3 regions of the Frankia sp. Hr75.2 genome follow, and region 3 is predicted to be linked to each of the others. Evidence: riboswitches for the same ligand, from Rfam matches in the RefSeq annotation. Region 3 holds a riboswitch; each other region holds the start of a gene.
What was found. Region 3 has a riboswitch for cyclic di-AMP ahead of AC559T_RS23225 (C40 family peptidase). Riboswitches for the same ligand answer to the same signal wherever they lie in the genome.

Region 1 (3,252 bases), on a different contig from region 3:
GGGGATGCGAAAGGACCACATCGGAGCTACCCGAATGGGCTGATTGACGAGTGACGTAGCCGATTGTGACGAGACGCACTGATCCGGATGACGTTACCGCCAGGCCGCGGACGGCCGTCCGCCGGGGTGGGTCGGGCCGCGTGCCGTCGCGTCTGGACGGCTCCTCGAAAGTATGTTTGTCGTTCGTTTGTAGTTTTTTCCTAGATAATTACGTTTTGTATATCTAACATGACTATATGTAGGTTGATGGGGTTGTGGGCCCGGGGGCACGGGGCGCGGCGGAGGGAGGACCTGCACGGGCGACGGGATCGGGCTGGCCGTCCGCGGCGGGCGTGTCCCGGCCTGTGTGGGACACGCCCGCCTGCCGGGATCACCGGCGTGGACGGCTCCTCCTGCGGCCTGGGCCGGAGGAGATCATGCGGCGGGCTCGACCTAGCAGAGTCGGCGGCGGATCACGCGCCGCGGCGACTTGGCTGTCGGAGGGTTCGTCCGATCATCGGGTGGATCACGGATGAGAACACGGCCCCCGGCATCGGGACTTCGACGCCGGCTTGCCGCCTGAGTCCGTACCGCCTCCCGTGCCGCGCGGATCGTTGGGGCGATCCGCGCACCGGCCCCCGCCCGCACGGCGGGGTCTGCCCCGTGCGGGCGGGTCATACGGTCCTGGCGCCGGCGGGTCTTCGCCGCGGACGAACCGGGGCGACGCAGAGTGCCGATCTCGTGCTGGTGGGGGAATCGCGGTTGCGACAGCACGTGGTCGGCCGCGGGCGGGATGTCCGGAGACACACCGGCTGGGCGGAGTTGGAACACGGATGATTCGCCGGCGCCCGGTTCGAGGGCCTGAGTCCATGGAGGGATGGCTCACCGCAACGGGCGCGGGTGGGATGCCTCGTCCGGGGGAAGGACGCCTTGCGAAGGGGGCTCGACCGGTGCGTGGGGGCCACCGCGACCGGACGGCGGCGTGGGGGCGGCCGTCAGGAGGGTGCGGTGGGTCGGTTCAGGCCAGCGGGGGAGCGGGCGCCGCGTGCGGCGGTGGCCGTCAGACGGCCCGGCTGGTGACCGAGTGCGCCGGTCGGCAGACGTCAGCCGAAGGTGGCCGCCCAGGTCTGCGGACCCAGGACGCCGTCCACCACGAGGCCGCGTGCGGCCTGGAAGTCACGCGCCGCGGCCGCGGACCGTGGTCCGTAGCTGCCGTCGACCGTGAGGGGGTAGCCGAGGGAGGTCATCTTGGCCTGCCAGGAGCGGACTTCGTCGCTGACCTGGTTGACCATCGACGCGGTGTATGTCCGCGTCAGGTTCGGGACGCCCGCGGCTGCGGGCTGGGCGACCAGCGAGGTGCGCTCGGCCGCTCTGGACGCCTGGACCCCGGCGCCTGATGACGACGCGCCGGGCAGGAGCTGCTCGGAGCCCATTCCGCTCCCGCAGACCGGCCACTGGCCGAACCCGGAACGGAGTGCGAGTTGCAGTGCCGCTGCGTCCTGCACGGCGGGCGGAGCCGTGTGTGGCAGCCCCGAGTAGCCGAGGCTGCGCCAGGTGCCTGGCGAGAACTGGTAAGCGCCATAGTAGCCGTTACCGGTGTTCGTCGTGTAGTTACCGCCGGACTCGCATTGCCGTAGACCTTCCCAGGTCGTGGCGGCGTTGGCCGGCTGGCTCAGGGCGAGTGTTCCGCCGACCGCCGCGGCGATGACGGGGACGGAGACGAGAGTGCGGGCCCGGCTGCGGGTACTGCTGCGGCGTTGTCGGCCACTGGTACGTGCGTCGGACATGCGTGAGTTTTCCTTCCCCACGCCTGCGAGGTGAGCTGTCGGGTTCGGGCAGGGAAAAAGCCCGGCCGCCAAGTCAGGAACTCCGGAAATCCTGTGCCTTCGGCAACGGAGGACAAGCTTCCTCCTCGTGCCGTCGGCGTTAGCGGCTTCACCCCAAGGTCCCCAGAATCGGCGACCGGGTATTGGTTCCCCCGCTCCTGCCATCGGGTTTCTGTTTCCAACGGATGGGGGCAGGGATTCGGCGTGCCACCCGTCGGGTGCCCGGCCTGTCTCCGGGCACGGCGAAGACCATAACCACGCCGTCAGGTCGAATGACAAGCACTGAATGCCTCGGGTGAAAAAGAGCACACCGTCCGGTGGCTGCTTGAGGTTTGATCACGGTGCTGGTATCGCGCGCGCATGCGCGCTCATTAACTTGGCGACCGCGTCGTGGAGGGTGGTTCGTACCGACAGATCACACTGGTGAAAGATCGTTACCATTGGGCGTGCTGTCGGCAATCAAGCCGAATATGCGAGAAGGCTACCCGCGGCCGGCCAGGCCGTCATCAAGCAGCTAGAAAATTCATATCGTCGTGCTGATGCCGGCCCGCATGCCGTGATGTGTGAGAAACGCAACTGTAACTATGAGTTAACTTGTTGGGGTGTTTCTGTGACTTCTTGCGGGGTGGTGGCGTCCCTCGGGGTCGGGTCGGTACGTCCCGTTCGTCCCTCGGGTCGATCTTGGCTGAGGTGGGTCCGTGTGTGTCTCTCGCCCGTGATCGGGCGATCGCGTGGGCTGTCTGGTGCCTCTCTGCGTGCCCCGAAGTAGCCCCGTTCGGGCGGGAATCCGAGCTGTCCCGCGGGCCCGCGGGCGGGGCGGCTCGCGGTTCGGCCACGGGTGTGCGTCTCGGGGCGGGCCGGAAGAGGTATCACCGGGGCGCACGAACGGGTGCGCTCGGGTCACCGCGGCAGCAGCGTTCGGCGCGCGGCCGCATGTGTCGGCATGTGTCGGGTAGGACGCATCGGGGCCGCTGAGACACATAGGAGCCCACGCGAACGCTGCGTCCGGTGTGGACTCCGATGGGTCGTGCGCGTGGTCTCGGCAGGCTTTACCCGATCCGCAACCCATGAGGGGCCTGTGGTGGGCTGTGGGCTTCGGAGTGTCCTGGGTTGGTATGGGCGCCGATGTCGCGCCGACCGCCCGCACGATCTTCATGAGGCCTCGCCGGGCGGGTGACGCCTCGCGTCCACATCGAGGGTGCGCTTCCGCATGGATGGGAGCGGGTGCACACTCTGTTCCGAGTTGGCGCCGTGTGCTCCGCTGGGCACCGCGCGTCCACGATAGCTTTGTGTGCCTATTTGGGCACTATGCGTCCCGGGTGTCATTGGGTGTCCGGATGGCACTGAGCGTCCCGGGCGGCATCGGGCGGCACCGGGTGTCGGGCGGCACCGGGCGAGGGGCCCCGTCCCGGGTAAACGGTGCGTGTCCCGACAGGTACCTCATTGT
Region 2 (3,252 bases), on a different contig from region 3:
CGGGACGGACGCCGTCGCGAGCGCGGGCGTGCGGTGGGTGTGGTCGACCAGCGAGGTGGTGGCGCTGCAGTACGACCTGTACCGCCCGGCGGACCCGATGTGCTGCCCGAGCGCGGGCGCGGCGAGCGTGCGGTTCCGCTGGGACGGCACGTCGGTCGTGCCGCTCGACCCGATCCCGACCAGCAAGTGGACCGCCGCCGAGAGCCGCCGCTGACCAGCGACGCAGTGCCGGTGGGACCGCCGGCGGGTGGGACCGCCGCCGCGGCCGGGCCCGGGTCAGCCCCCGGGCCCGGCCGCGCTGGTCACGCCGGAGGTCAGTGGCCCTCGGCCGCCTCGACCAGCTCGGTGAGCACCCCGCCGAGGCCCTTCGGGTGCATGAACGCGATCCGGCTTCCGGATGTCCCGTGCACCGGCGTCTTGTTGACCAGGTCGAACCCGGTGACGGTGAGCGCCGCCAGCGCCGCGTCGATGTCCGCCACGCCGTAGGCGATGTGGTGGATGCCGGGGCCCTTCTTCGCCAGGAACTTCCCGACCGGGGTGTCCGGGCGCACCGGCTCGAGTAGCTGGACGTAGGAGCCGCCCGTGTCGCCGTGGTGCACCAGCAGCATCGCCTCGCGCACGCCCTGCGCCTCGTTCGTCTCCTGATGCGCGACCTTCAGGCCGAACGCCGCCTCGTAACGAGGGATGGCCTCCTCCAGCGAGGCCACGGCGATTCCGACATGGTCGATCCTGGTCAGCACAAAAATCGCTCCTGCCTCGTGGACGGGCGGCCCTGGTCGCGTCCTGCCTGGCGGGCCAGAACTCCGAGCCTGCCCGGATCCGGCCCGGCGGTCCACTGAAGCGGCAGGTCGGCCGTGTCGGGCGCGCCACCCCCGCCCGGCCACGGGCTTGGCCACGCCGTCCGGTCGCCGCCCCGTCGCGGCCCGGCACCGGCGTGCCCGGGCCGCGACGTGGACGGCTCGACGGCCGCGCGCCGCCCCTGGATCAGGCGAACAGCCTGTCGTGGGTGAGCGGGCCCACGACGCCGTCCGGGACGAGGCCGTTCTTCTTCTGGAAGTCGACGACCATGTGGTTGGTCTGCGGACCGAACCGGCCGTCGATGGTGATCGGGTAGCCGATGGCGGCGAGCTGCTTCTGCACCAGCGCCACGTCCCAGCGGACGCCCTCGACCCCGAGCCGCATGTAGCCCGAGCTGGCGGGCGCCGGTGCCGTCGCGGCCGGTGCGGCCGGTGCGGCCGGCGTGACGGCCGAGATCGTCCGGGCGCCGGTGCCGCTGCCCACCGCGGCCGCCGCCGCGGCGCCGCGGGCCAGGTACTTCACGTGCATGCCGTTCTTGTAGGCGCTCCAGGCACCGATGCCCTGGCTGGCGCATACCTGCCGTGCGGCCCAGGCGTTGACGTTCGGGTCGTAGAGGTTGCGGCTACCGACCCAGCTCGAGTGCGCGCGCATGTTGATCTGCCAGAGGCCGCGGGAGTCCTCACCGACCGTCGCGTGGGCCGTTGTGTTGCCGCCCGACTCGGCCAGCGCCACCGCGACCCAGGTGCTCAGCGGAATCCCGCGGCAGGACGGCAGGCCCGCGTTCTGCGCCGCCTGCGCGATGGTGACGTCGGAGGCGGTGGCCGCGCTCGCCGGGCCCGCGGTGAACATCAGGCCCGCCGACGCGCCGATGACGCTCGCCGCGGTGACCACGGCGGCGCGGCCTCGCCCGGGTCCCCGTCCGGAGGTGTTCGGACGGCTGGACCTGCGGTGCTTTCCATGCGACATCTAAGAATCTCGTTTCTGCTATGAAGAACAGAGCTTCTGAATGTCCGGATGGGAAATTGATCCGTACACGGATCAAAAAGTTACGGCAACGATTCGCCCGGCGAGGGAAGCATGGCTCAGTGCGCCGGCGTTCTGTCGGCGTAAAAGTATTCCGGACCTGGTGGGTCTAGATTTCCTGCGTCAACCCCGGGATGCGGGCACTGTGCGGCCGCGGCGGCTGCCCGAGGGACGGGTGAAAGGCCCGCCTGGGTGATCCAGACATGCGTGCGTACACGACGATCCTTCCCGTACGCCTGCGAGGTTAGCTGTCGGGTTCGGGCCGGGAAGCCCGGTCGGCCTTTACCGCATCTGCGGCGCGGTCGACTTCACCCCGAGGACGGCCGCCCGTGCGCGGGTGGCCGTCCGGAGGAACGTGGTTCCCCCGCTTCTGCCCTGCTGATCGCTAGGAGGGGACGACGGGCCTAGGGCAGAACTCGGCGTACGGCCCGTCGCTTGCTGCGAGCCAGGACACCGTAACGAACTACTAAGGGTAATCGCAAGTACTAATTTTCTTGTACCGACGGCGCATCCTGGTCACGATGCGTACACAGAATCGAGATCGAGACACTCCGGGCAGTAACCGGCGACGCTGCGGCGCGGGCATCCGCCCGGACGTCGCCACACCCGGCGCGGACGGCGACCGGGGCTGCGGGGGAGCTGGGCCGGGCATGCCTCGGCCCGGGCGCCTTCGTGCGCGCCCGGGCCGAGGGTGAGGGGGAGTCGGCGGTGCCGTTGGGCCGGCCGGCTGGAGGTTCCCCGCTGGGTCGGTCAGACCCAGCCGGGCATCGGGTAGGCCGACATCAGGTCCCTGACCTCGCCCGCGATCCGCTCGATGGTCGCCTCGTCCGCGTCGCCGGCGGCCTTGACGGCCTCGTCGATCCAGGCGGCGAGGGTGGGCATCTGCTCCGGACACAGCCCGCGGGTCGTGATCGCGGCGGTTCCCAGGCGCACCCCGGACGGGTCGAACGGCTTGCGCGGGTCGAACGGCACCGTGTTGTAGTTCAGCTCGATCCCGGCCCGGTCGAGTGCCTTCGCCGCCGGCTTCCCGGCGACTCCGCGACTCGTCAGGTCAATGAGGATGAGATGGTTGTCGGTGCCGCCGGTGATGAGATCGAAACCGCGTCCGGAAAGCGCCTCGGCGAGCGCCTTCGCATTCGCGACGACCCGGTGCGCGTACTCCCGGAAATCTGGTGTCGCGGCCTCCCGCAGGGCGACCGCGACGGCGGCGGTGGTGTGGTTGTGCGGGCCGCCCTGAAGGCCCGGGAAAACGGCCTTGTCGAGTGCCGTCGCGTGCGCGGCGTCCGACATGATCATGGCGCCGCGCGGGCCGCGCAGCGTCTTGTGCGTGGTCGTCGTGATGACCGGAGCGTGCCCGACCGGCGATGGGTGGGCGCCGCCGGCGATCAGCCCGGCGATGTGGGAGATGTCCGCGACGAGCACGGCGTCGAT
Region 3 (3,252 bases):
CCGGAAACCCGATGCGTCGACTAACGTAACCAACCGTGTCGGAACTTCGGCGACGGTCGCGAGTGGCGTGGTGGCGCACATCCCACGCATTGCCGGACCGCGCCGCGACGCCCACGGGCCGGCCCGGTGCCGCTGCCAGCCGCCGGAGCCGGGCATGACACACCCACGCCCGCAGCACCACGAGATCTCCGTACTGCCCGACCGCGAGGACCTGATGGCCGAGCTGGCGAGCCGGCTCGAGGCCCTGGACGCCCTGCTGAGCCGGCTCGAGGATGCCGAGCGCCAGGCCGCGGACGCCGGTGAGCACCTCATCCGGACACGGCAGTGGCAGGAGGACACGGTCCGGACCATCCAGGAGGAACGGGCGCGGATGCGCCAGCGCCAGCAGGCCCTGGACGACCTGGCCGAGCACGCCCGCGCGGCCGTCGAGGCCCTGCACGGCAGCCACCGCTCGCTGCCGCCCGAGGTGAAGCAGCTCGAGATCGAGCTCCAGGTCCTCAACAGCTCCGGCTTCCTGACCCGGCGCAACGGCCGGGCTCGCTGAGCGGCGGTCCCCGCCGGGCGTCGAACGCTCCTCCTCCTCCTCCTCTCAGCCCCTGGTCCTCCTCTCAGCCCCTGATCAGCCCCTGACCCCTGACCCCTGGCCCCTGGCCCGGCCTGGTGGCGGGTGGCTCGCGTGTCCGCCCATGGGCCGTCCACCTCGCCGTTTGGTGTCCGCCTCGCCCTTTCGGGGCGCGATCAGACCGGGTTCGGCCCCCAAAGGGCGAGCGGGATACCAAAGGGCGAGCGGGACGCTCACGACGACTGGCCCGATCCGGTAGTTGACCAACTTCCGCGGGCCTGGCCGGCCAGGCCCGCGGAACTCGGGGCCCGGTGCCAGGTCGGTGCGCGGTGGCAGCGAGGCCCGGTGGAGCTTCCGGGGGGTGCCTGCCCGCGGGCGGCGCGTCGATCCGTTCACGTCCCAGGAGCACCGCGAAGGGGTCCTGGGGATCGGGCCGCGCGGTCGTCCGCGGCCGCCGGATCGAGGCGGGAAGAGACGGGCCGGGGACGGAGCGAACCGGGCCCGTGAGGGGCTCCGCGGGTAGTCCCAGCCCGGTCGGCCGGTACGGGAAACCCCCGCGCAAGCCAGGAAGTTCTGGTCACCTAACGTGTTGGGACGTGATCCTCGTGTGGGCGTCCAAAAACGTGACCGAAGGCTCAGCACCCCTCCTGACCTGGGCAGATGCGGCGCAGCAAGGGGCACTTCTTTGCACACTCGACGTAGTTGAGGAGGACTAGTGTTTACCCACACCATCCGTGTGGACTAGTCTCGCTTCCGACGTCACGACAACACCGGACCGAACGCCGAATCCTGCCCGCGGTCCTGGTGTCCCCTCCGAGTCGTCACCACGGGCAGGAGCGGGGGACCCACCTCCACCGGCTGGCGCCACGACACGGCGCTGGCCTAGGGGTGAAGTCCATCGCGTGAAGGTCGCGCTATGGACCGGGCAGCCCAGCCCGAACCCGACAGCTCACCTCGCAGGCGTACGGGAAGGAACGCAACGTTGTCTGCGCAAAGTGTGCAGCTTGATGCTGAGAGACGCCGGCAGGAAGGGCGCGGTCGCCACCGTGCACCGTCCGCCCCCACGGCGTCCAGCCGAGCCAGAGCCAGGGCCCGTACCGTCGCGGCCATCACCACCGGAACCGTCGCGGTCTCCGGGGTGGCGCTCGCCGGGTGCGCCCAGGATGTCAACTCGGACGTCGCGCTGGACGACGGCACGAACACCGCCCCGATGACGCTCGCGACCCAGATCGGGTCCCGGCTGGCGGTCGACGGAGCCATCCAGGCCGCCACCGCTACCGGCGGCGGTTCGGGCACCGTTCTCGACGCCACCACGGACATCTCCGCGCCGACTCTCTCGTCGAAGATCGACGTCGGCCTGCGCGTGACGAACCCCGAGGTCACGGTCAACGCGGACGAGCCCGTCAACATCGGCTTCTCGCTCTACAACGAGGAGACCCAGGCCCCGATCCCGGACCAGCTCATCAAGGTCCAGGTCAAGCTGCCGACCGGGTGGGCGACCTTCCTGCACCTGACGACGGACGACCGCGGCTTCGCGTCGTACACCGCGAAGGTGCTCACCACCACGAACGTCACGGCGATCTTCGACGGCACCGACGCCCTCCAGTCGGCGCACTCGGAGAACGACGCCACGCTGCGCGTCCGCCCGGCTCCGCCGCCCGCACAGGCCTCCCGCAGCGCGGACCGTACGGGCGTGAACGTCAACACCCCGGTCGTCAGCGTCAACCTGCCGGCGAGCTCCATCGGCGAGAAGGCCGTCTACCTGGCCTCGCTGCACGCCGGCAAGCCGTACGTCTACGGCGCCGAGGGCCCCAGCTCCTTCGACTGCTCCGGCCTGGTGCAGTACGTGTACCGGCAGCTCGGCAAGAACCTGCCGCGCACCACCGACGCGCAGTACGCCGCCACCACGCGGATCTCCCAGTACAACAAGGCGCCCGGCGACCTGATCTTCTTCGGGAGCCCCGGCAACATCTACCATGTCGGCATCTACGCCGGCGACGGCAAGATGTGGGTCGCGCCCCGCACTGGTGACGTCGTCAAGCTTCAGACGATCTACACGACCTCGTACTCGGTCGGCCGCGTCGCCTGAGAACGGCGGGCCCACGGCCCAGCCAGAAGGCCGTCTGTTCTCGACCTCGATCGTTCCACGCCCACGCACCGCTCGGACGGGGCTGCCCGAACGCAGACGCCCCGTCCCCCGGAACGAGCCGCAGCGCGATCTCCCCCTCCGGTCGCGCGCGGCTCCGCCGCCGGGTCGGGGTTGTCGGGATCAACCTCGGCCCGGCGGGTCTTCCGGAGTTCACCAGGTCCCCTGTACCGGACCGCCGGTGTCACGTCTGCTCAGAACGTCTGTGCTGCGGAATGTCCGGAGTAGCTCTGCCGCGGGCAGATTTCGACACCTTCCGCGATGCTTCCGCCACGTGGCGCCATCGATGAGCTGGCCGGCAGCCATGAACGGTAGGCCGTTGCGGCATCATTCTACTTCGTCATAAGTAGCGTAGATGTAGCTTTAGCCGGCCAGACTGCCACTATCAGGCAGCAACACCCCCATTCGAACCAACCCAGCACCAGCACCAGCCCACGCGAAAGTCAACCGCACCCCACCGATCCGAGATCCTTCCGGTGGGACGGACGTCAGATCCCCCCCCATCTGACGTCCGTCCGGCCGGAAGGCCCCGGACTCCGCTGGC

Region 1: it holds a riboswitch for cyclic di-AMP, as region 3 does, so the genes downstream of both, AC559T_RS23795 (transglycosylase family protein) here and AC559T_RS23225 (C40 family peptidase) in region 3, are expected to answer to the same signal.
Region 2: it holds a riboswitch for cyclic di-AMP, as region 3 does, so the genes downstream of both, AC559T_RS33390 (peptidoglycan-binding protein) here and AC559T_RS23225 (C40 family peptidase) in region 3, are expected to answer to the same signal.

What each region holds. Positions count from the first base shown of each region.
Region 1 covers NZ_CASGGV010000299.1:48,142-51,393, forward strand. The annotation lists gene AC559T_RS23795 (transglycosylase family protein) at 1,083-1,766, opposite strand; cyclic di-AMP (ydaO/yuaA leader) riboswitch at 1,772-1,992, opposite strand.
Region 2 covers NZ_CASGGV010000343.1:17,724-20,975, reverse strand. The annotation lists gene AC559T_RS33400 (LppP/LprE family lipoprotein) at 1-214, shown strand, start outside; gene mce (methylmalonyl-CoA epimerase) at 315-740, opposite strand; gene AC559T_RS33390 (peptidoglycan-binding protein) at 985-1,764, opposite strand; cyclic di-AMP (ydaO/yuaA leader) riboswitch at 2,040-2,206, opposite strand; gene glyA (serine hydroxymethyltransferase) at 2,572-3,252, opposite strand, start outside.
Region 3 covers NZ_CASGGV010000297.1:25,208-28,459, forward strand. The annotation lists gene AC559T_RS23220 (hypothetical protein) at 155-544, shown strand; cyclic di-AMP (ydaO/yuaA leader) riboswitch at 1,364-1,540, shown strand; gene AC559T_RS23225 (C40 family peptidase) at 1,701-2,651, shown strand.